One region of the Kitasatospora sp. NPDC059648 genome, then DNA from elsewhere that is predicted to be linked to it. Evidence: riboswitches for the same ligand, from Rfam matches in the RefSeq annotation. Region 1 holds a riboswitch; the other holds the start of a gene.
What was found. A riboswitch is a leader RNA that binds a small molecule or an ion and turns the genes downstream of it on or off. The one in region 1 is predicted to bind guanidine.
Positions count from the first base shown of each region.

Region 2: linked by a shared signal. The riboswitch ahead of ACFV1W_RS05750 (MBL fold metallo-hydrolase) and the one ahead of ACFV1W_RS12905 (DMT family transporter) in region 1 are both predicted to bind guanidine.

Region 1 is NZ_JBHWDU010000016.1:52,450-63,798, reverse strand. It holds gene ACFV1W_RS12930 (bifunctional lysylphosphatidylglycerol flippase/synthetase MprF) at 1-529, opposite strand, end outside; gene ACFV1W_RS12925 (alpha/beta hydrolase) at 526-1,842, opposite strand; gene ACFV1W_RS12920 (class F sortase) at 1,839-2,483, opposite strand; gene ACFV1W_RS12915 (hypothetical protein) at 2,998-4,299, shown strand; gene ACFV1W_RS12910 (MFS transporter) at 4,317-5,756, opposite strand; gene ACFV1W_RS12905 (DMT family transporter) at 5,848-6,162, opposite strand; guanidine-III (ykkC-III) riboswitch at 6,207-6,272, opposite strand; tRNA gene ACFV1W_RS12900 (tRNA-Cys) at 6,356-6,427, shown strand; gene ACFV1W_RS12895 (xanthine dehydrogenase family protein molybdopterin-binding subunit) at 6,520-8,850, opposite strand; gene ACFV1W_RS12890 (2Fe-2S iron-sulfur cluster-binding protein) at 8,847-10,109, opposite strand; gene ACFV1W_RS12885 (xanthine dehydrogenase family protein subunit M) at 10,106-10,972, opposite strand; gene ACFV1W_RS12880 (beta-N-acetylhexosaminidase) at 11,291-11,349, opposite strand, start outside.
Region 2 is NZ_JBHWDU010000005.1:178,957-190,305, forward strand. It holds gene ACFV1W_RS05715 (DUF5682 family protein) at 1-1,543, opposite strand, end outside; gene ACFV1W_RS05720 (AAA family ATPase) at 1,546-2,715, opposite strand; gene ACFV1W_RS05725 (hypothetical protein) at 2,712-7,781, opposite strand; gene ACFV1W_RS05730 (DUF4132 domain-containing protein) at 7,778-8,635, opposite strand; partial or broken gene ACFV1W_RS05735 (ABC transporter ATP-binding protein) at 8,816-9,253, opposite strand; partial or broken gene ACFV1W_RS05740 (iron chelate uptake ABC transporter family permease subunit) at 9,277-9,537, shown strand; partial or broken gene ACFV1W_RS05745 (alpha/beta hydrolase-fold protein) at 9,540-9,876, shown strand; guanidine-III (ykkC-III) riboswitch at 9,957-10,024, shown strand; gene ACFV1W_RS05750 (MBL fold metallo-hydrolase) at 10,037-10,894, shown strand; gene ACFV1W_RS05755 (hypothetical protein) at 10,901-11,182, opposite strand; gene ACFV1W_RS05760 (hypothetical protein) at 11,283-11,349, shown strand, end outside.

The DNA.
Region 1 (11,349 bases):
ACAGGCCGACGCCGGGTCCGACCGCGGTCTGGTCGGCCACCGAGGCGGTCCACTGCTCGCCAGCCAGGGAGCCCGCCTCGACCAGCCCGGTGCCCAGCAGGGTGCCCGCGATCTGGCCGCCGACCAGCACCGCGAGGGTGCGCAGCCGTCCGAGCCGGCGCTCGGCGGCCGGGCCGACCAGGAGCAGCAGCACGCTGGTGAAGACGTACGCGCCACTGCCCGAGCACCACAGCAGGGAGCTGACCGGTGTCCACCAGCGGCCCTCGCCGAGCGTGGGCGGGCCGACGCCGGTGCGGGCGAGCAGCGGCGCGGAGGGCCCGCCGGACAGGCTCCCGGTGGCGGCGCCGAGCGCCCAGAGACCGGCCAGCAGCGAGAGGGTCAGCGGCGCCGAGCGCAGCTGGTGGCCGAGCGCCCGGGCTGCCCGGCGGATCCGCTGGGGGCCGGCCTCCGGTGTACGGGTGACCGGGGCGAGGTCGGCCCCCTGTTCCTGCTCGGCGGCCCGCGGCCGTGCGGCCAGGAGTCTGGTCACCGGATCAGCCCCGTCTGCTGGGCGAGCCAGGGCAGGTTCTGCTCGAAGGCCTGGCGGAACACCGTCCAGCTGTGCCCGCCGGGGATGGTCTGGTAGCCGGCCTTCATGCCCGCCGCCTGCGCCGCCGCATGGATCCTCTCCTGTCCCGGCCGGAACCAGGGGTCGTTGGCGCCGACCACGATCATGCCGGCGGTGTCGGGATACTTCCTGCCGGCCATCAGGTGCACCGGGTCGACGGCGTCGAACGCCGCCTCGTCTCCGCCGAAGGCCTGGTCCACGGTCTCCTGGTGGGTGCCCAGGGTCGGCTCCTCCTGCCCGGAGATGTCCAGGAAGGTCCCGTAGACGTCGGGCGCGTTGACGGCCAGCTGCAGGGCGCAGGTCCCGCCGAGCGAGAGCCCGCCGATGGCGAGGGCGCCGCGGCCGGTGGCGGTCTGCAGGTTGCGGTGGATCCAGTCCGGGACGTCGACGCCCAGGTAGGTCTGCGACTTGGCGATCCGGGAGTCCATGCAGAGCGGGTTGGCGAAGTTCCCGCCGGTCTGGTCGACGACCAGCACGATCGGCGCGAGGCCCTGGTGCCGGGCGGCGAAGGCGTCCAGGCTCTCCCGGACGGCCCCGGAGTTGACCCAGTCCTCCGGCGCGCCGGGCTGGCCGGGCATCAGCACCACGACGGGCAGCAGCGGCCGGGGGTTGGCCCGGTAGGCGGGCGGCAGGTAGACGTAGCCGGGGCGGGGGCTGAAGCCGGACCTGGTGCCGGGGACGGTCACGGTGGACAGGGTGCCCTTGCCCGGCAGGCCGGCCGGCGCGTGCCAGAGCTCGGAGAGCGGGCGGCCGGGCGAGCCCTGCACGACGGCGGCGGCCCGTCCCGTCGTCAGTTCGTCGGTGTGCGGCGCCAGCATGGCCCGGGCGGTCGGGTACTGGTCGAAGCCCCGGTTGACCTGCGAGGCGGCCATCAGCGCCACCAGGGCGACACCTCCGACGGCCAGGAACCTGCGGCGGGTGGGCAGCAGCGACACCCGGAAGCAGAGCAGGGCGACGGCGAGCAGCGCGACGGCCGTCCAGCGCAGGACGAAGTCCGGGGTGCCCTCCGGGAACGGGTGCCACCAGTCGTCGACGACGGTCTTCACCAGGACGGTCAGCACGGCGCCCAGCAGCAGGGCCCCGAGCATGCGCGGGGCGCGCCAGCGTTCGTGCCGGGACAACGCCAGCAGGGCGAGCGCGGCCCAGCCCGCGGCGAGCACCGCGTACGGGACGGGGCCGTGGGTGAGCGGCCAGTCGATCGGGTTCCAGCGGGTGGCGAGGGTGAGCGTGCTCATGCGGCTTTGCCCGGCGGTGTGGTGTCGGCCAGGAATCCGTAGGCGACGACGTTGCCCTCGTAGCCGTGTTCCCCGCTGTACGCGCCGCCGCAGGTGATCACCCGTAGCTGTGCGTCGGCGGCCTGGCGGTAGACCCGGTCGTCCGGGAAGTCCTTTCGGTCGTGCACTTCGATGGCGTACAGCTGGTAGACGGCGGTGGCGCCGTCGGCCCGGGCGATCTCGATCCGGTCGCCCCGGCGGAGCGCTCCCAGGTGGTAGAAGACGGCCGGTCCGGACTCGTTGTCCACGTGGCCCGCCAGGATGGCGGTGCCGCGCTGGCCGGGGCTGGCGCCGCCGCGGTACCAGCCCGCGAGGTTGCGGTCTGCCGCGGGCGGGGCCTGGAGGTGGCCGTCCGGGTCCAGGCCCAGCTCGGTGACCGGGGCGTCCAGCCGGACGGCCGGGATGCGGATCCGGGTCGGGGCGGACCGGCCGAGCGGCGGGACGACCGAGACCGGGGCGAAGCCGGACAGCGCCTGCCCGGCGCCGGGCGCGGGCGGCAGGACGACCGGGCCGCCGCCGTGCAGCAGCCAGGCACCGAGCACCAGCGCGGCGCCGGCCGCCAGGGTGCACGGCCAGGGGCTCCTGCTCTGCTGGGCACCCACGGGTGCTCCCCTCTGCCGGCTCGGATCCCATTCCTGAGAGTTTCCTGGGAACTCATTCAATCGGATCGGACCTTAAGGCACGTCCCCACCACGGTCCTATCCGCACCCGCCGATCGGCAGGGGCGACGGCTCCGGTCCTGCACTCGGTGGGGGTCCGGCGACACAGCGTGACGGCTCCGTCCGGCGTACGGACGCGGCGCGCCACCGCGCTACCACCCGTCGAACAGCACCGACGTCCCGGCCCGCCGGTTCGGTTGCGTCAATCGGGCGATCGATCACGACCGTTCGCTGCGCCTCTCGGACCGTTCCTGCCCTCATGGCATGCTGACCCGGTCACGGGCTCCATCGCCCTCCGGTCGCACCGGACTTCCGCACGCCGCACGCCTGCCGCGGGCCGCCGCCCGCCCGCACGCGCCGCCCGCACGCCGCACCCACCCCCGTCGCCGGCACGCCGCCCTCCTGCCGCCCGCCTGCCGCCCGCCTGCCTGCCGAAAGCCTCACGAACGGAGTGACCATGGACGCGCTCTCCCGCCGAACCCTGCTGGCCGCCGGAGCGGCCACCGCCGCCACCCTCGCGACCGGCTGCGGCAGCGACCGGGCCGGCGGCAGCGGGGAGCACAAGGCCGGCAACGCCGTCCCGGTCGCCCCGAAGCCCGGCGGCCAGAGCGCCACCCCGGCCCCGGCCCCGCAGAAGCCGCAGACCGTGCTGATCGGCGACGGCTCCACCTCGGACACCGGCCCCCAGCCCCACCAGCCCGTCGTCGAACGACTCCAGCCCGGCCAGCGGCCCCCGCAGTTCGTGGTCTTCTCCTGGGACGGCGCCGGCGAGCTCGACAACGGCCTGTTCGCCCGCTTCCGCCGGCTGGCCCGGGAGCACAACGCCTCGATGACCTTCTTCCTCAGCGGGCTCTACCTGCTGCCCGAGTCCAAGAAGGACCTGTACCGCCCGCCGCAGCACAAGGTCGGCGCCTCCGAGATCGGCTACCTGAGCGACCGGCACATCCACGACACCCTGGAGAACGTGCACGCCGCCTGGCTGGAGGGCCACGAGATCGGCACCCACTTCAACGGCCACTTCTGCGGCTCCACCGGCGTCGGCCAGTGGTCCCCGGAGGAGTGGGACAGCGAGATCCAGCAGGCGATGGACTTCGTGACGAACTGGCGCACCAACACCGGCTTCACCGACCTGCCGGCGCTGCCCTTCGACTACCGCAAGGAGCTGATCGGCAGCCGCACCCCCTGCCTGGAGGGGCAGCGCAACCTGCTGCCCACCGCGGTCAAGCGCGGCTGGCGCTACGACAGCAGCGGCAACGGCACCCAGGTGTGGCCGCAGAAGATCCAGGGCGGCGCCCTGTGGGACCTCCCGCTGCAGTCCATCCCCTTCCCCGGGCACACCTTCCAGGTGCTGTCGATGGACTACAACATCATGTTCAACCAGTGCGGTCCCAACACCAAGGCCGACCCGGCGCTCTACCCCGGCTTCCAGTCCCAGGCCCGGGACTCCTACCTGATGGGCTTCGACCGCACCTACAACAGCAACCGGGCGCCGTACATCATCGGCAACCACTTCGAGGAGTGGAACGGCGGCATCTACATGAACGCCGTCGAGGACGCGCTCAGGTCGATCGCGGGCAAGCCGGAGGTCCGGCTGGTCTCCTTCCGCCAGCTGGTGGACTGGCTGGACGCCCAGGACCCGGCGGTGCTGCGCAAGCTGCAGAGCCTCGGCCCGGGCCAGTCCCCGGCCGGCGGCTGGGAGAGCTTCCTCGGCACCCCGGCGGCGCCCCCGGTCCCCTCCCCCGCCGCCACGGCCGGCTGACCGCGGGCGTCGGGCGGTCAGGCCCTGGCGCGGACCCGGCCGGAGAGCAGCGCCCCCAGCACCGCCACCGAGGCCATCACCAGCAGGATCGCGGCGAAGGCGCCGGGCGAGCCCCCGGCCCCCGAGCCGTCGTGGGCGACGGCGAGCGAGCCGCCGCCCAGCGCCGCGAACAGCACGCCCGCCAGGCCGGTCAGCAGCACGTTGCCCAGCGCGTCGCTCATCTGCAGCGCGGCCGAGTTGGCCCCCGCGTCCTCGGGCGCGGAGAGCCGCATCATCAGCACGCTGACGCTGGCGACCGTCAGCCCCATCCCGACGCCACCGACCCCCCAGGCCACCGACGCCGTCCACGAGGGCACCGCCGGGATCAGCACCAGCGCGGCGCCCGCGATCGCCACCGCGGTCAGCACGAAGCCGCCGCGGATCATCGCCCCGCGGTAGCGCTCGGCCCCCGGCCGCCCCTGCAGCCAGGAGCCCAGCGCCCAGGAGAGCCCGCCGCTGGTCAGGGTGAGCCCCGCCAGCGTCGGCGAGAAGTCGCGCTGGGTGGTCATCATCAGCGGGATGAAGGCCTCGGCGGCGAAGAACGCCCCCGCCGCGACCCCGCGCAGCAGGATCACGGTCGGCAGCCCGCGCCCGGCGCGCAGGGTCCGCTTCGGCAGCAGCCCCAGGACGGCCGGCACCAGCAGCGCCGCCCCGGCGGTCCCGGGGAGCAGCCCGACCAGGTCGCGCCGCTGGCCCGCGTACTGCAGCAGCCCGGCGCCGATCGCGGCCATCGCGGCCAGCAGGGTGCGGCGGCGGTCGAAGTCCGCGCCGCGCGGCACGGGGTGCTCCTGCTCGGAGCGGGCCAGCGCCGGGCCCATCACCGCCAGCGGCAGCAGGATCAGCACCGGCACGGCCAGGAACACCCAGCGCCAGCCGAGGTGCTGGGTGACGGCCCCGGAGACCAGCGGTCCGACGATCGAGGGCAGCACCCAGGCCGAGGAGAAGGCGGCGAACACCGACGGCCGCAGCCGCTCCGGGTAGGCCCGGCCGACCACCACGTACAGCGCGACGATCACCAGCCCGCCGCCCAGGCCCTGGATCGCCCGCCCGGCCACGAACACCCACATCCCGGGGGCCGTGCCGGCCACCACCAGGCCCGCGCCGAACACCGCGATGCCGGCGAACAGCGGCTGCAGCGGGCCGCGGCGGTCGCACCACTGGCCGGAGACGACCAGGGCGAACAGCGTGGTGGTGAAGTAGCCGGAGAAGGCGAAGGCGTACAGTCCGAGGCCGTCCAGCTGGCGGGCCGCGGTCGGCATCGCGGTGTTGACGGCGGTCGCCTCGAAGGCGATCACCAGGACCACCGACACGATCCCCAGCGTCAGCGCGCGGTAGCGGCCGCTGAGGACCCCACCGCCGGGATCGGTTCCGCTGGGTATCGGGGTGGAGTCGACCGAGGTGGGGGAGGCAGTGGTCATACGTAGCATCGTAAGGGCCGTCTGCTTCGGTGACCCCTGACCGGAGTCGGTGGCCCGCTCGGTCCGCAGGCCTAGGTCCAAGCCCCCGGGGTCAGTGCAGCACCTTGAGCCCCACCACGCCGGAGACGATCAGCAGCAGGCAGCCGATCCGGGCCGCCGTCGCCGGGTCGCCCAGGACGGTCATGCCGTAGAGCGCGGTGCCGACCGCGCCGATGCCGACCCAGACCGCGTACCCGGTGCCGATCGGGATGGTGCGCATCGCGTACGCCAGTCCACCCATGCTGAACAGCAGCGCGACACCGAAGACGAGGCCGGGAACGGGGCGGGAGAAGCCCTTCGACGATTCCAGGGCCACCGCCCACACGGTCTCCAGGAGACCCGAGACGATCAGAACGAGCCAAGCCATGACGGCCGCACCTCCGCAGTCCACAGCGGCCGGATTGCCGCTGAACTGCGTCGTCTTGTCGTCACCGGGTACGACGCGCTCGTCCGGGGTGGGGAGAATACGGCCACCGCCTCCGACGGTAGCACACATTGCCACACAGAATTTACAGGAGTTCATTGACCCCATTCGGGCGGTCGGCCATCCTGAATTCACTGGCCGTGTGCCCGAGTGGTTCAGGGAACCGTCTGCAAAGCGGTGTACGCGGGTTCAATTCCCGCCACGGCCTCGAAAAGGGAATTGCCGGTCGGCTCGAAACGGTCGACCGGCAATTCCGCATTCTCCGTTCCGGATCCGCGCATTCGGATCCGGATTCCCCGCTCAGGCCGTGACGGCGTCCTCCGCCCGGATCGGCAGCCGGCCGACCGGCAGGCCGGTGGCGGCCCGGACGGCGGCGGCGACGGCCGAGGGCGCGACCACCGCCGGCACCGCGCTGACCGCCTTGGCGCCGAAGGTGGCCACCACGTCCCGCTCCTCCAGCAGCGCGGCGATCCGCACCTCCGGGGTGTCCAGCGAGGTGGGCAGCCGGTAGCCGGTGAGCGACGGGTTGCCCAGCAGCCCGCCCGCGGTCTGCAGGTCCTCCATCAGCGCCAGGCCCACGCCCTGGGCCACGCCCGCCTCGATCCGGTCCTCGATCTGGCGCGGGTTGAGCGCCCGGCCGACGTCCTGGGCGACGGTCATCTCGACCACCCGCACGGCTCCCAGCTCGATGTCCACGTCCACCACCGCGCGCATCGCGCAGAAGGAGATGGAGACGAAGGCGTCACCCTGACCGGACTCGTCCAGCGGCTCGGTCGGGTGCGGGCGGCACTGGGCGGTGGCCCAGAGCTCCTTGCCCTCCAGCGCCTCGACGACCGGCATGCCGAGCACCCCGTCGTAGGAGGTGATCTTGCCGTCGGCGATCTGCAGCAGCTCCACCGACATCCCGAAGTTGGCCGCGATCGGCTGCAGCAGCTGGTGGCGGACCATCAGCGCGGCCCGCTCGACCGCCCCGCCGGAGACCCAGGTGTGCCGGCCCCGCGCGGAGGGCCCGGCGATCGACTGGTCGCTGTCGGCCGGCGCGATGTAGACCTCGCTGACGCCCAGCACGGTCTGCACGATCTGCCGGGCCAGTGTGGCGAAGCCCTGCCCGGCGTCGACGGCCGCGCAGATCACCGTGGCGTGGTCGCCGCTGACCCGCACGGTGGCGGTGGAGACCTCGTCCTCGCCCTCGGCGCCCAGCATGTGCACCATGCCGACGGCGTAGCCGATCCCGCGCCGCACCGCCGCCGGGTCCCCGGCGCCGCCGGGCCCGCCGGGCAGCAGCCACTCGGCGTCCGGGTCGTCCACCGGCAGGGCCGGCAGCGGCTCGGCGGCCACCGCGTCCAGCAGCGCCTTCACCGGCGCCGGGCAGGTGACGGCCTGTCCGGTGGGCAGCGGGTCACCGGTGGACATCGCGTTGCGGCGCCGGATCTCCACCGGGTCCACGCCGACCCGGGCGGCCAGCTGGTCCATCTGCGACTCGTACGCGAAGCAGGCCTGCAGCGCGCCCTCGCCGCGCATCCGCCCGGCCGGCGGGTTGTTGGTGCGCACCGCCCAGGCGTCCACGAACACGTTCGGGCAGACGTACGGGCCGACCGAGAAGGCCGTCGCGGCGGCCAGCGCCTCGGCCGAGACGTCCGCGTAGGCGCCGCCGTCCAGCAGGATCTGCGCCTCCACCTTCACCAACGTGCCTTCGGCGTCGGCGTGGTGGCGGTAGCGCAGGAGGGCGGGGTGGCGCGAGGTGTGGGTGTGGAAGGACTCCTCGCGGGTGAGGGTCATCTTCACCGGGCGGCCGGTGCGCAGCGCCAGCAGCGCCAGGGTGACCTGGAAGGAGAGGTCCTCGCGGTCGGTGGTGGCGCCGGGCACGCCGGTGACCACCAGTCGGACCCGGTCCGGCTCCAGGCCGAGGCAGGCGGCGGTGCGGTCGCGGTCGCCGTGCGGGTCGGTGGAGGACAGGTGCAGCTCCACCCCGCCGTCCGGGCGCGGCACGGCCAGCCCGGCCTCGGCGCCGAGCGGGGCCGGGTCCTGCCGGCCGACCTGGTAGAGGCCCTCGACGACGATCTCGCCGACCGCGTCCGGGTCCCCGGTGCGCAGCGGCAGGTGGCGGAACAGGTTGCCGTCCGGGTGCAGCGCCGGGGCGGTGAAGGCCTGCTCGGGATCGGTGACCGCCTCCAGCGGCTCGTAGTCGACCGTGATCAGGCCGACCGCCAGCCGGGCGGTGTCCGGGTGGTCGGCGGCGACCGCGGCGATCGGCTCGCCGTGGTGGCGCACCACGCCCGAGGCCAGCACCGGCCGGTCGGCGACGATCGGGCCGGCCGGGGCGCCGTCCGGCAGGCCGTCCGGACCGGGCGGCAGGTCGGCGGCGGTGACCACGGCGTGCACCCCCGGCAGGGCGAGCGCGGCCGAGGTGTCGATGCCGCGGATCCGGGCGTGCGGGTGCGGCGAGCGCAGCACCGCGCCCCACAGCAGCCCTTCGGCCCACAGGTCCGCGGCGTACGGGTAGATGCCGAGCGCCTTCGGCAGCGCGTCGCTGCGCAGCGGGGAGCTGCCCAGGCCGAAGGGTTCCGGTGCGGCGTCGCCCTCGCCGCCGTCCTGCTGGAGTGCTGCGCCGATGTCGGTAGGCGACGTCATGATGCGTGGTCGTCCTCGGGGAGCCGGATGCCGTGGGCAGGGGTGGCGCCGTAGGGGACGCCGGTGGTCGGGACGCCGGCCGGGGCAACACCGCCGGCCGGGGCACCGTGCGGGTCCGCGTAGGGGGTGCCGTGCGGGGGCGTGCCGTCGTGGACGGCGCCCGGCAGCGGGGTGCCGTGCGCGGGGGTGGGCTCGTAGACCGGGGCGTCGTAGCCGGTGTCGTAGCCGGTGTCGTAGCCGTTCTGCTGCTGGTGGCCGTCCGGGTAGCCGGCCGGCACGTAGGTGCCGTGGGCGGGGGTGGCCTGGTACGGCTGCTCGGGGTAGCCCTGCGGCTGGTAGTACACCTGGTCGTCGACGGCCTGGGCGGGGATGCCGGGCTGCATCGCCGTCAGGGCGGAGGTGTCGTACACGCCGGTGTCGTAACCGCCGTCGCCGTAGGGCTGTTCGACCGGCGGCTGGACCTGCACCTGGGCCTGGTCGGGGGCGGCGGCGGGCTCGGCCAGCGGCTGGGGGACGTGCTCGATCCAGGCCTCGGCGTCGGCGTAGACCGGCGGCTCGACCACCGGCTCCGGCTCGACGGCGGCCGGCTGCCCGACGGTGGGGGGCTGCTCGGCGGGCGCGGCGGCGGCGTCCGGTGCCCCGGCGTCGGCGGACGGTTCGGCGGCGGCCTCCTCGGCGGCGGCAGCGGCGGCCCGCTCCGCCTCCTCGGCCTCCAGGGCGCGGGCGTCCGCGACGGTCTGGACGGCGGCCAGCACGCCGCGGTAGCCGGTGCAGCGGCAGAGGTTGCCGCACAGCGCCTGCCGGGCCTCGACCTCGGTGGGCCGGTGGTTGCGCTGGAGCAGGTCGTGCACGGCCATCGCCATGCCGGGGGTGCAGTAGCCGCACTGCACGGCTCCGGAGGCGGCCAGCGCCTGCTGGACGTCGCTCGCGGCACCGCCGGCCGACAGGCCCTCGACGGTGTTGATCTCGCTGTCGGCGGCCAGCGCGGCGGGCACCAGGCAGCCGGCCACCAGCTGGCCGTCCACCTGCACCGAGCAGGCCCCGCACTCGCCCTGCTCGCAGCCGTCCTTGGCGCCGGCCAGGCCGAGCCGCTCGCGCAGCACGTAGAGCAGGCTCTCGCCGATCCAGGCGTCGGTGACGGGCCGTTCGAAACCGTTGACCCGCAGCGTGTAGGAGGCGCACGGGCGCAGCTCCCGACTGACCTGCGGGGCGAGGCCGAGCGGGTCGGCGTCGAGGGTCTCGATGGGGTCTGTGGTCACTTCAGCGCCCTTCCCAGTGCCCGTCGGGCCAGCACCGATACGGTACGCCGCAGCCGAACGGCGGCCGCGGTCGGCCCCTCGGTCACGGCCTCCCAGGCGCCCTCGGCGCCGTAGTTGTCGGGGACGCAGGCGGCGGCCACGTACTCGCCGAAGGCGGCGCCGGCCGCCGGGTCGATCTCCCGGCTGCCGTCCCAGTCGATGCAGCCGGCCACCCAGGCCTCGGCCTCCAGCGGGCGCAGCGGCACCGGGGCGACGGCGCCGACGGCGCAGCGCACGGCGCGCCGGGCCGGGTCGAGGACGAGCGCGACGGAGGCGGTGGCACGGGCCGGACCGCTGCGGCCGGTGGCCTTGAGGAAGACCTGCGGCGCGTGCAGCAGCGGGACCCTTACCCAGGTGAGCAGTTCGCCCGGGCGCACCGGGTCCAGGCCGGTCAGCAGGTGACTGACCGGTACCTCGCGGCTGGCGCCGGCCCGGGCGAGGGTGACGGTGGCCTCCAGGGCGGCGAGCACCGGGAGGGTGTCGCCGGCCGGGGCGGCGGTGACGATGTTGCCTCCGAGGGTGCCGACGTTGCGGACCTGCGGCGGGCCGGCGGTGCGGGCGGCGTCGGCGAGGGCGGGGATGAGCGCGGCGAAGTCGGGGCGGTCCATCCGGGCGTGGGTGAGTCCGGCGCCGAGCACGGCGGTGCCGCCGTCCTCGTAGCGCCAGCCGCGCAGTTCGGTGATCCGGCCGAGCCCGACCAGGGCGGCGGGGCGCAGCCGTCCGGCGTTGACGGCCTCCATGAGGTCGGTGGCTCCGGCCACCGGTACCGCGGCCGGGGCGGCGGCCAGCGCGTCGACGGCCTCGTCGAGCGAGGCCGGCAGCATGATCGTCCGGTTCACCTGGGTCCCACCGTGCTCCACTTGCTCATCGATCGCTCGCCGCCCGCGGCCGCGGCCGCACTGTCCGCGTCAGCAGCCCGGCCTGGCCGTAGGGTACGGGCGATCGGGCCGGGTTGGGCAACTCTGGCACACAATGCTCGATGATCATTTCGGGGCCGGTGAACGGGACTGCCCGATTGGTACGGATACCGGGCGGTATCTGCCCCGGCCTTGACCAAGCCGGGGCAGATGTTCATCTTTTCTTGACGTCAGATGACCGCCCATAAGTTCCCGAAGGACACATCGGCGCAACGGAGCACCGGCTCAGCGCACCGGCGGCGGCCCCTCGATCGGCCGCCCCGCCACCCCGGGCCGGCGCTGCC
Region 2 (11,349 bases), on a different contig from region 1:
GGGCGGGGGTGACGCCTCGGGTGCCGGCGACGGTGAGCGTGGCGGCGACGGTCGGGGTCCAGTGCAGGCGCCAGCGGGTGCCGAGGGTTTCGGTACCGCCCGGGCCGGTGGAGGCGACGGGCTCGGCGTAGGGGACGCCGCAGGCCGTGAGCCGGTGGAGGAGCACCTCGCGGCGGCGGTCCAGGGGGCTGCGCAGCGGGTCGAGGCGCAGTTCGCGCGGGCCCGGGTCGGTGGGCCCGGGCAGGCCGAGCTCGGCGAGCAGGGTTTCGACGGCGGGGGCGAGTCCGCTGCGCGGGGCGGCGGGGGTGGGACGCCCGGTGCGGGTGCCGACCAGGACCTGTTCGAGGGCACGGGCCACGGCCCGTCCTCTGCCGAGGGGTTCGCCCTGGGCGAGGACGGTCTGGACGGCTTCGACGAGTTCGCCGCGGCCGGGGGCTGCGTGCCCGCGCAGCCGGGCGAGGTCGCCGGCGAGGCGGACGATCTCGCGGGCGTCGGCCGGGCCGGAGGGGTGGTCCTGGGTGCGCAGCGCGGCGCAGATCCGGACGGCGGTGGCGGTGAGCGCCTCGGTGAGGCGCTCCGGGTCGCCGCCGGCGTCGAGGACGGTGTGCTGCCACTCCGGGTCGCGGATGCCCGCGGGGTAGCCGGATCGGGCGTCGAGCAGCGGGTAGGTGTACGGGATCAGCGAGAGCACGTGCCCGGGGTCGTCCGGGGCGGGCGGCTCCTCGTGAGGGAGCGGGCCGTCCAGCAGGGCCGGCGCGTGGAAGGAGCCGACGACCACGGCGATCCGTTGTCCGTCTGCCGAGGCGGCCCGGATGCGGGCGCGCATCCAGGCCTCACGGCGCAGGTCGTACGGGTCGACTCCGGGGCCGGTCTCGGCGTCGTGCCGCAGGGCCCAGCCGACCAGCAGGGCGGCGCGCCGGACGGCGTCCGGGGTGGAACCGGGAGCGGCGGTCTCGACCAGGCGGTCCCACAGGTCCTCGTCCGAGGCGCGGCCGGTGAGGCGCTGGCGCAATGCGTCCGCGACGCCGGGATCCTTCGGACCCTCGGCCCGAAGGCGGTCGTGGGCTCCTTCGGCGCCGCCGGGGGCTCCAGGGGCTCCGGGGCCGGTGCGGTGGGCGAGCGGGAGGTCGCAGGCGATGGCCTGGACGCCGTTGCGCCGGGCCCAGCGCAGCGCGACGAGTTCCGGGGAGAAGTCGGCGAAGGGGTAGAAGGCGAGTCGGCCGGAGTCGTCCGGGCCGGCCGGGGCCGCGGCGAGGGCGACCGGGGCCTCGGTGGCCGCGTCGGCGAGCCGGTCGAGCCAGGGCTGGAACTCGGCGGGCAGTTCGACCAGGACCGCCTCGGGACGGGCGGCGTCGAGCAGCGCGGGGAGGACCGCGCTGAGCGACGGTGCGTGGTGGCGCACGCCGATCAGGTAGGGCCCGGGACGGTCGGTGCCGGAGCCGGCCAGCCGGTCGGTCTCGGCGCGGACGTCGAAGTCGGCGGCAGGGTGTCCGCCGGCCCCGAGGGCGTCGTCCGGGGTGGGCTTCACCGCGCTGCTCGTCATCGTCAGGCCTCCAGCGCCGAGCGGAGCTCCCACAGGGTGCGCCAGGTGGCGGCGCCCTGTTCGGCGCGGCGGCGGACCGGCCCGTCCCAGTAGCCGAGCAGCCGGGCCGCGTCCGCCGGGTCGTCCTTGCGGACCACGCCGAGGAGTTGGCCGGGGAGGCGGCCGAGGAGGTCGCCGCCGTCGGGCAGGTAGGCGGCGGTGACGCCGAGCGCGGTGGCGACGGAGACGGCTTCGGCAGTGCTCATCACGGTGGACGGTCGCTCGACGTCCCAGCCCTCGGTGGAGCGGCCGGTGCGCAGGTCGCGGAAGGCGGTGACCAGGGCCTCCAGGACGGCGTCGTCGACGGCGTAGCTCGCACCGGCCCGGGCGACGGCGGTGGTGGACTGGCGGCGGACCAGTTCGACCTCGGCGGCGAGGCTGCCGATCGGGCCGACCGTCTCGAAGTTGAACCGCCGCTTGAGGGCGGCGGACATCTCGCTGACGCCCCTGTCCCGAAGGTTGGCGGTGGCGATCAGGGTGAAGCCCGCGGCGGCGTGCAGCTGCCCGTCCGGGGTGCCGGCCAACTCGGGTACCGCGATGCGCCGTTCGGAGAGCAGGGAGACCAGCGCGTCCTGCACCTCGGGCAGGCAGCGGGTCACCTCCTCGACCCGGGCGACGGCCCCGGTGGTCATCGCGGTGAGCACCGGGGAGGGGACGAGGGCTTCGCGGCTGGGGCCCTTGGCGAGCAGCAGGGCGTAGTTCCAGCCGTACTTGAGCTGGTCCTCGGTGGTGCCCGCGGTGCCCTGGACGGTGAGCGCGCTGGTGCCGCAGACGGCGGCGGCGAGGAGCTCGGAGAGCATCGACTTGGCGGTGCCGGGCTCGCCGACGAGCAGCAGGCCACGCTCCCCGGCAAGGGTGACGACGCAGCGTTCGACCAGGGCGCGCTCGCCGACGAACTTGGGCTCGATCACCAGGCTGCGGCGCCCGGCCTTGAGCTTCTCGCCGCCGCTGCCCATGACGAAGGTGACGACCGCGCGCGGGGTGAGGCGCCAGCCGGGCGGGCGCGGGCCGCCGTCGTGGGCGGCCAGGAACTCCAGTTCGGCGGCGTGCTTCTCCTCGGGCGGGACGATCTGCCGTACCGGGGAGTCGGCGGCGGCGGTGGTGACGGTGGTGGTCACGGCGGTGGTGGTCATCGGCGGGCCTTCCTGCGCTTGCCGGTCTGGAGCTCTTCGTAGCCGGGGACGTCGCCGTCGACGGTGCGCTGCCACGCGAGGGCGAACAGCTCCGGGACGGGCAGGTGCGGCAGCACCGGCTGGTGGGTGGGCAGTTCGTACAGGGCGGCCTTCCAGGTCTCCACCGGCAGGGCGGGCGCCTTGGCCTCCTGCCAGCCGCCGGGCAGGAAGAGGCTTCGGCCGGCCCGGGCCCGCTTGGCCTCCAGCACCAGGCCCGCGGCCGCGAGCTCGGCGCGGGCGCGCTTGAGCCGGGCGGGCTTCCAGCCCGTCCAGCGGGCGGTGTTGCGGTCGGTCGGGTCGGGCAGGGCGAGCAGTTGGAGGTGGAGCGCGGCCGCGTCCTCGCCGAGGCCGTGGGTGCGGGCCGCCTCGGCGACCAGCTCGGGGGCGGACAGCTGCGGGTTCTGCAGCCAGGCCGGGCCGTCGCCGGTGGCCGTCACCGCGGCGGCGGAGGCGGCCAGGCGCTCCGGTTCGCCGCGCAGGACGGACTGGATCGCGGCCCGCTCGGTACCGAACCAGTAGCTGCCGGAGAGCCCGTCGAGCAGTTCGAGCAGGGGGTCGTCCGGGCCGGTGAGGGCGGCCGGGCGCAGCCAGACCCGCTCGAACTCGGCGTGGTACGGGGTGAGGACGAGCGCCGGGCCGCAACGGACCAGGCCGTCCGGGTCGGCCCCGCCCTCGGCGGGCAGGCCGAAGTGGGGGCGCAGTACGGCGGCCAGCGAGGCGCCCTTGGCGGTGCGGACAAGATCGAGGTCGAGCAGCAGCTCCGGGTCGGCCAGCCGCTCGCGCAGCGCGGTGGCGGCCCGGGGCATCAGCGGTCGCAGCGGGCTGTCGGCGGGCAGGTGGTAGGCGAGCCAGCGCAGGGCGCGGATGGTGGTGCCCAGCGCTCCGGACTCGGGGACGGCGGAGGCGTCCTCGGGCGCCAGTCGCGGGGTGCCGTGGCCGTCGTCGGTGAGCCGGAAGGTGGTGGTGCCGGTCAGCCAGGGGGTGTGGCCGGGGTTGAGCACCGCCTCGATGGTGGTGATGGGCACGCCCTGGACGCCGGCCTGCGCCTCCTCGGGGAGGGTGACGAGCCGTCCGAAGTGGCGGATCCAGGCCTCGGCACCGGCGGCGAGGTCGGGGCCCTCGGTCCACAGCCGCTTCGGGTCGTCGGTGGGCAGCAGGGCGGCCCAGACGCCGGCGATGCCGTCGTGGTCGTGTCCGCGCAGCCAGTGCTGGGCGGCCCTGACCTCGGCGGGCTTGAGGCCGTACTCGGCGGGCACCTGGGCGTTGCCCCAGTGCAGCAGGCCGGACGGCGGGCTGAGCAGCAGGGTGGCGCGGGTGGTGCCGATACCGGTGAGTTCGGCGAAGGCGGCAGCGCGGGCGCCGTCCCACGGGAGGGTCCCGCGCAGGGCGGCGACCCTGCAGAACTTGGCGACCCAGGCGGCGCTGACCCGCTCCTCGGTGCCGCGCTCCTCGACGGTGGTGAAGTGGGCGACGGGACCGAACCCGCCGCTCGGGTCGTGGTCGACGGCGAGCCAGTGCACCGTGCCGTCGGTGTACTGGCGGCGGTGGCCGAGGATGACCACGGTGCGGTCGCCGCGGCGCAGCACCTCGCCCTGGCGGTGGCCGGCCGGCCGGCTGGTCCCGGTGCTGTCGGCGGGCTCGGCGAGGACGATCTCGCGCAGGGTGGCGCCGCGGTCGGCGAGCGGGCCCTTGCTGAGTTCGCTGAGCAGCAGCACCAGCGAGGAGCGGTGGGCCGGGTCGGTGAGCGGTGCGGCGACGGCGTGGGCCAGGACGTCCAGCCGGCCGAGCAGGTGCAGCCAGCCGTGGTTGGCGTCGCCGCCCTGCACGGTGACGGTCGCCGGGGTGCTCCAGCCCTCGCCGCTCGCGGCGGGCGGGTCGGCGAGGACGGCGCTGACGGCGCGCAGGTTGTTGAGCGTCCAGCAGCGGTCGGAGCTGCCCCAGCCGCCGCCGAAGCCGCCGATCCCGGGGAGCACCGTGCCGACGGCGTCGCGCAGTTCGTGGTCGCGGCCGTGCGCGGGCCGCCACTCGGCCGCCTCGGCCTTGGTGGGCCGTTCGGCGTCGGGCTGCGGGAGGAAGCGGGCCGTCCGGTCGAGCAGGTCGGCGGCGGCGCGGGCGAGCCCGGCGACGCCGGCCAGCAGCAACGGGTGGGTGATGCCGGGCAGGGCGGCGCCGACCGCCTCGACCGGCAGGCTGTTGCGGGCCTCGCCGCGCTGGGCGAGCGGGCGCCGGACGCCCTGGACGGTCAGCCAGCGCTGCTCGTCCTCCGGGACGGGTTCGGTGTCGACGGGCCAGGCGAGGTCGATCAGCTGGGCGGCCTGCTCGGCGGTCAGGGCGCGCAGGACCCGGGAGCCCGCCTCGTCGCGGGGCCGCAGGGCGTGCCAGTGGTCGTACGGCGGGACCAGCGCCGTGCCGGCGGCGGCGAGTTCGCCCGGCTTGCAGGAGCGCAGGGCGGTGGTGCGGTCGGAGCGTTCGGCGAGGTCGGGCAGGCCGAGGTCGAGGAACTCGCCGGTGCGGCTCACCACCGGGCCCTGCGCGCCGGGCAGGGCGAGCCGGCCGACCGGAAGGACGTGGGTGTCGTTGTGGTCGTTCAGCGGCAGGACGATGCGCCGTCCGTCGGCGGTGAAGGTGGTGACGGCGCGTCCGGGGTCGCGGCGGACCCAGCTGCCGAGCACGGTGCCGTCGGTGCCGAGCGGGGTGCCCTCCAGGCCGGGCTGCACCGGGAGCAGAGCGGTGCTGCCGATGACGAGCCGGCCGGCCTCGGCCGTGGCGGCGATCAGGGGCGGTTCGGCGGTGCGGCCCAGGATGCCCGTGGCCGGGTCGAGTTCGCGCAGGACGAGGCCGCCGTCCTGGGCGTGGCGCACCGTCCAGTGGCCCGTGCCGTCGCCGAGGACGGGGTGCTCCTCGGGCAGGGTGGTGTCGCCGGGGTGCAGCGGGCGGGTGCCGGTGGTGCGGCCGCCGCCGGGCAGTGGCAGGGAGGCGGCTTCCGGGTGGCGGTCGCCGTAGTAGTAGCCGGTGATGGTCCGGCCGGTCAGCTCGAAGGTCTGGTCCGGTCGGCCGGACCAGTACGCCTTCTGCTCCCGGCCCTCGGACCAGACGACGAGGAGTTCGCCGTCGACGAACCGCAGCCGGGGCCGGTTGCGCACGCCCGGCAGCGGGGGCAGTCGCAGGGTGTGTTCCAGCACGATGCCCTGCGGCCCTACCACGAGGGCCCGGTCGTGGCGGGCGAGGACCAGGTACGGCCAGGCGTCCTCGACGATCAGGTCGTTCAGGCCCCGGATGCGGTGGCCGGGGGCGGTGTCCGGGAGAGCGTCCGGGGCGGGCGGGTCGGCGAGCCGGCCGAGCGCCTCCTCCAGGGCGGGCCAGCCGAGTTCGTCCAGGATGCCGGTGGCGAGGGCGCGGGTGAGCAGCCCGGTGACGTCGAGCGCGGCGATCCTCGCGGCGGCTGCCGGGGCGACCGTGCGGATGGCGGTGCGGTACTGCGTCAGCGAGCGGACCAGGTCGTCGGCGCCGGCCAGGCCGCGGACGGCGGCGAGTTCGTCGGCGCGCTCCTCGGCCCACTCCGTGAACAGCTCGTTCAGCAGCGGCAGGACGGCGGCCCGGTGCCGGACGGCCGCCTCCCAGGCGGACGGGGCGGAGCGGCGCAGCAGCGGCCGGAAGCGCTCGTCGGCGGCGACGGCCGCGAGGGCGGCGGCGTCCGGACCGCTCTGGCCGACCCACTCGCGCAGGTCGAAGCCCAGGCCGGCCGGCGGGTCGGCGACCGGGACGCCCGCGGCCAGCAGCAGGTTCAGCAGGTCGAGTCGGGTGTGGCTGACGCGGATGCCGGTGAACAGGTCGACCGGGACGTCGTCGGCGCGCAGCCGCTCGACCATCCGCCCGGCCAGGGCGAGGGTGGCCGGGCAGCTGGGGCGGCTGCGCCAGCCGCGGCCGAGGTGGTGGCACCAGCGCTGGAGCCAGGCGGCGGCGGGCTCGGCGCCCTCGGGGCGGGCGCCGGTGAGCAGCGCCTCCGCGCCGGTCTCGGCGAGGACCGCCAGCCAGGCGGTGTCGTGCGGGGCGGCGTCGGTGCCGGAGGCGGCCGGATCGGGCAGCAGCTCCAGCAGGCGGGTGCGGACGGCGGCGTCGTTCCTGCCCAGGTCGACCAGCGCGCCGTGCCAGGACTTCCAGAACGCCGCGGGCGCCCGGTTGACCGCCGGGGAGTCCAGCAGCTCGGCGAGCAGGGCCCGTTCGTGCTCGGTGCGGTCCAGCCCGGCCGCCCGGATCAGCGCGCGGGCGTCCTCGGCGACGCCGGCGTACGGGGCCATGCCGGCCGCGGAGCGCTCGGTGCACAGTTGGCGGAAGCGCTGCCAGGCGGTCAGCGGGTCGAGCCGCTGGGCGAGCTCCTTGACGTACTGGCGCAGGGACTTGACGGTGAGCGCGCCGGCCAGGGCGAACTCCAGGAAGACCGCGCGCAGCCGCTCCTCGTCCACGGCCAGGTTGTGGGTGCGCTCGGCCTCGCGGGCCTTGCCGAACCAGGCGGCGGCGTACGTCCGGTTGTCGTGGGCGAGGAAGATCCGGCCGACCTCCTCGCAGAAGGTGGGCAGGAAGTGCGGCACGGCGCGGCCGAGCCGGGTGGCGAGCGCGTCGAAGCCGTCCTTGGCGGCGCCGGGCTTGGAGCGGGCCTGGCGGGCCAGCCGCTCCAGGTCCTTGACCAGGGCGAGCGCGTGGTGCCCGTTGGCGGGGTCGTGGACCAGTGCCCAGGCCGGGAAGCCGAGCGCCTCCTGGCGGACCTGGCCGACCTCGGCGGGCTCGCCCTCGGGGGCGAGGCCGAGGAACTCCAGGGCGAGGTCCTCGGCGCGGCCGAGCGCACCGGGGACCAGCCGGACGATCCGGCGGCCGTCCAGGGCGGGGTGGGCGTAGCCGCGGGCGGTCAGCACGTCGGCGGCGCTGTCGGGGCCGCCGGCGCCCGGCAGCGTGCCGGGCGGGAGGACGGCGCCGGCGTCGAGCAGCGTTTCGGGCGTCGCGGCGCCCCGGTTCGGGACGGTGGTGGTCATGCGGCTTCCTCCCCCTCGATCGTGCGGCCCGCGTACAGGGCGGCGGCCATCCTCGTGCCCTCGGACCAGGCGACCGGCCCGACCTCGGCGAGCGGCAGGGCGCGGCCGTCGGGGCCGGCCCAGCTGAGCGCGCCCGTCTCGCAGGCGTCGTACTCGTAGTAGTCGCCGACCCACACCCGGGCCTCGACGGTGCGGCCGCCCTCGGTGATCGACTGCACCGCGGAGCCGCCGCGGACCCGGCAGCCGAGCCGGGTGCAGCGCCCGACCAGCTCGCGCAGCTCGCGGTAGCGGCCGCCGGCGTAGGTGGTGACCTCGGTGCCGGCCGACGGGTCGTCGGGCCGGTGCCAGACCTCGCGGTAGAGCTGCTGGACCCGCTGGGAGACGCCGAGTTCGACGGCGAACTCGCGCAGGTCGTCGAGGTCCGGGAGGAGCACCGGGTGGGGTATCAGGACCTCGCCGTCGGTGAGGCGGACGGTGTCGCCGTCGAGGTCGACCAGGCCGAGGCCGCGCTCGGCGTCCGCGTCGCGCAGGAAGCCGGCGACGGCGCCGTCCGGGCCGGTGACCACGACGTCCCGCAGGACGGCCCGCCAGGCGTCGTCCGGCCAGACGGCGGCGAGCACGGCGGCGGGCACCGGCAGCGAGCGCACCATCCACCGCTCGACGTCCTCCTGGCAGCGACGCTCGTGCGCGGCGAGCCACTCGGAGAGCTGCTTGAGCTGGGCGACCACCGGGTCGTCACCGAGCTTCGACGGCAAGGACTTGAGCGCGCGCCCCGCAGCGTTGCGGCACACCACCCTGCCCTCGTCGTCGAGCGCGACGCGGTACCCTCCCGCGCCCGTCTCCACCCATGCCACGGCCGTACTCCTCCCACCGGGAACGACGTCTGATCTCGTGCTGACCAGCGATGCGAGGAACGTAGCGAGGGGTACTGACAACACGACGGGCGGGGGGGAGGCTCGTGGTGGGCGGGAGAGTCGAAACCACTCGCACGAGTGAGCGATGGCGGGGCGGGAAGGGCTCGGCGGGCCCCGAACTCAGGCCGTGGCGGGCGGGCCGAAGCCGGCCGGCGCGCGCGGGACGACCACCGGCGCCCCGTCGTCGGGCGCGGGCAGCACGTGGCTGTCGATGTCGTACAGCGCCCGCACCAGCGAGGCGTCCACGACCTCCCGGGGCGGCCCGCAGGCGACCACCGCGCCGTCCCGCAGGGCGACCAGCAGGTCGGCGTAACGGGCGGCCGCCGCGAGGTCGTGCAGCACCATCACCACCGTCCGCCCGCCCGCCGCGACCTGCCGGACGAGCTCCAGCACCTCCACCGCGTGCCCGAGGTCGAGCGCGCTGGTCGGCTCGTCCAGCAGCACCACCGGGGTGTCCTGGGCGAGCACGATGGCGAGCCAGCAGCGCTGGCGCTGGCCGCCGGAGAGCTGGTCGAGGCGGCGGTCGGCGAGGGCGTCGACGCCGGTGGCGCGCAGCGCCCCGGCGGTGAGCCGTTCGTCGTCCCTCCCGGGTCCGGCTCGCCTGCCTGCTGCTGGCCGTCGCGCTCGCCGGGCTGGCGGTCGGGGTCTGCGGGCCGGTCGGCTTCGTCGCCCTCGCCGCACCCGTGATCGCCGCACGACTGGCCGGCCCCTCGCGCGTGCCCGTGCTCGGCTCGGCGCTGACCGGCGCGCTGCTCGTCGTCCTCGCGGACACCGTCGGGCGGGTGCTGATCGGCGGGGTCGAAATCCCGGTCGGCATCGTGACCACCGTGCTCGGCGGACCAACGCGCTCTCCCAGTCCGGCTCCTTCTGGTGGCCGGACGGCGCCGAGTTCGGCTCCGGCAGCGAATGGCTCACCCGTCGCTTCGGCGCCGAACCGCGGCGCGAGGCCCGCTTCTACGTCGAAGTCGGCCTGCAGGAACGGCTGCTGCTCGCCCAGAACCGGCACCTGCGGGACGTCCTCACCGCACGTGGCTACGACGTCGGGTACCGCGAGTTCAACGGCGGCCACGACTACGCCTGCCGGCGCGGGCGGCCTGGCCGACGGGCTGGCGCACCTGCTGGGGTCACCCACATGGACGGTTTCGGTCGGTTCGCACACTCCCGAGGCATCAGACGCCTAACGTCGGGAGCCCACACCGGATGACCTTGGGGGGTCAGCGATGAACGCGTCCTCGCCCGCCACGCCTCCGCCGACTCCCCGAGGCAGCGCGTCGGCGCGCCGCCCCGGACGAGATGTGCGCCGTACCCGGCCCGCCAAGACGACGCACCCCTGGAGGCGTCATGGCTGCTGTCGATACACCCATCGCCCGTCCGCTGGACGTGCGGTGGATCCACGGCTCGCCGTCCGCGAAGCACAACACGGACCCGGACATCCAGGTCCACGAGTACGACGAGCACACCGTCATCCTGCGGCAGAACAAGGCGGTCAACTACGAGGCTCCGTTCCTGTTCCTGCTGTTCGGGACGGAACGGGCCGTACTGATCGACACCGGGGCGACGGCTGAGCCCGAGTACTTCCCGCTGCGCGCCGTCGTCGACGAGCTGATCACGCGACGGCTCGCCCACGACCCCCGCGACGACTACCCGCTGCTGGTCCTCCACACCCACCCGCACGGCGACCACATCGCGGGCGACGGGCAGTTCGCCGACCGGACCGACACCACGGTAGTCGGCGCCGAACTTCCCTCCGCCTGGGCGTACTTCGACTTCGACCGGGACGCCGAGGCCGTCGCCCGCGTCGACCTCGGCGGCGGGCGGGTGCTGGAATGCCTGGCCACCCCCGGGCACCACGAGGCCGCCGTCACCTACTACGACCCGTGGACGGGCTTCCTGCTCACCGGCGACACCGTCTACCCCGGCCGGCTCTACATCGACGACTGGCCCGCCTTCGGCCGCACCATCGAGCGCCTGGTCGCCTTCGCCGAGAGCCGTCCCGTGACGCACGTCCTCGGCTGCCACATCGAGATGACCCGCACACCCGGCGTCGACTACCCGATCCGCACCACGTACCAGCCCGACGAACCGCCGCTCCAGCTCACCGTCGACCATCTGCGCCGCATCCACGCAGCCGTCACCGAACTGGGCGACCGGCCCCGCCGCCACCGGATGGGCGACCTCATCCTCTGGCCGAACGAGTAGCGTCCATCAGAGGTTGGCTGCGGCGTACCGCACGTCGCCGCCGGGCTGCGGGAGCAGGTAGCCGATCTGCCGGACGTCCGGGGCGCGGCCGCCCAGCGCCGCCGCATGGGTGAAGTCGGACACCTCCCACCCGATCACCGCGAGGCTGAACGGCACGGCCCGGTACACCTCGGCACCGACGCCGGCGAGCCAGTCGTCCAACACCGCCGACCTGGTCACCTGCCGCCCGCCGCCGTACGACACCCCGGCCTGCTCCAGCGCGCCGAGCGGAACGTAGTCGGGGTTCATGCGCTCTCCTCCAACGGTCCTGCCACCGTACGACGGTATCGGCAGCCGGGCGGGTCTTCCCGCTGGTCCGAACGGGCATCCGACTGGAATGCTGACCTGCATGAACAGAGATCAACTTGGTCGGCTCATCGGCTCAGGCTTCGGGCTCGTCTTCGTCGAGGCCAATG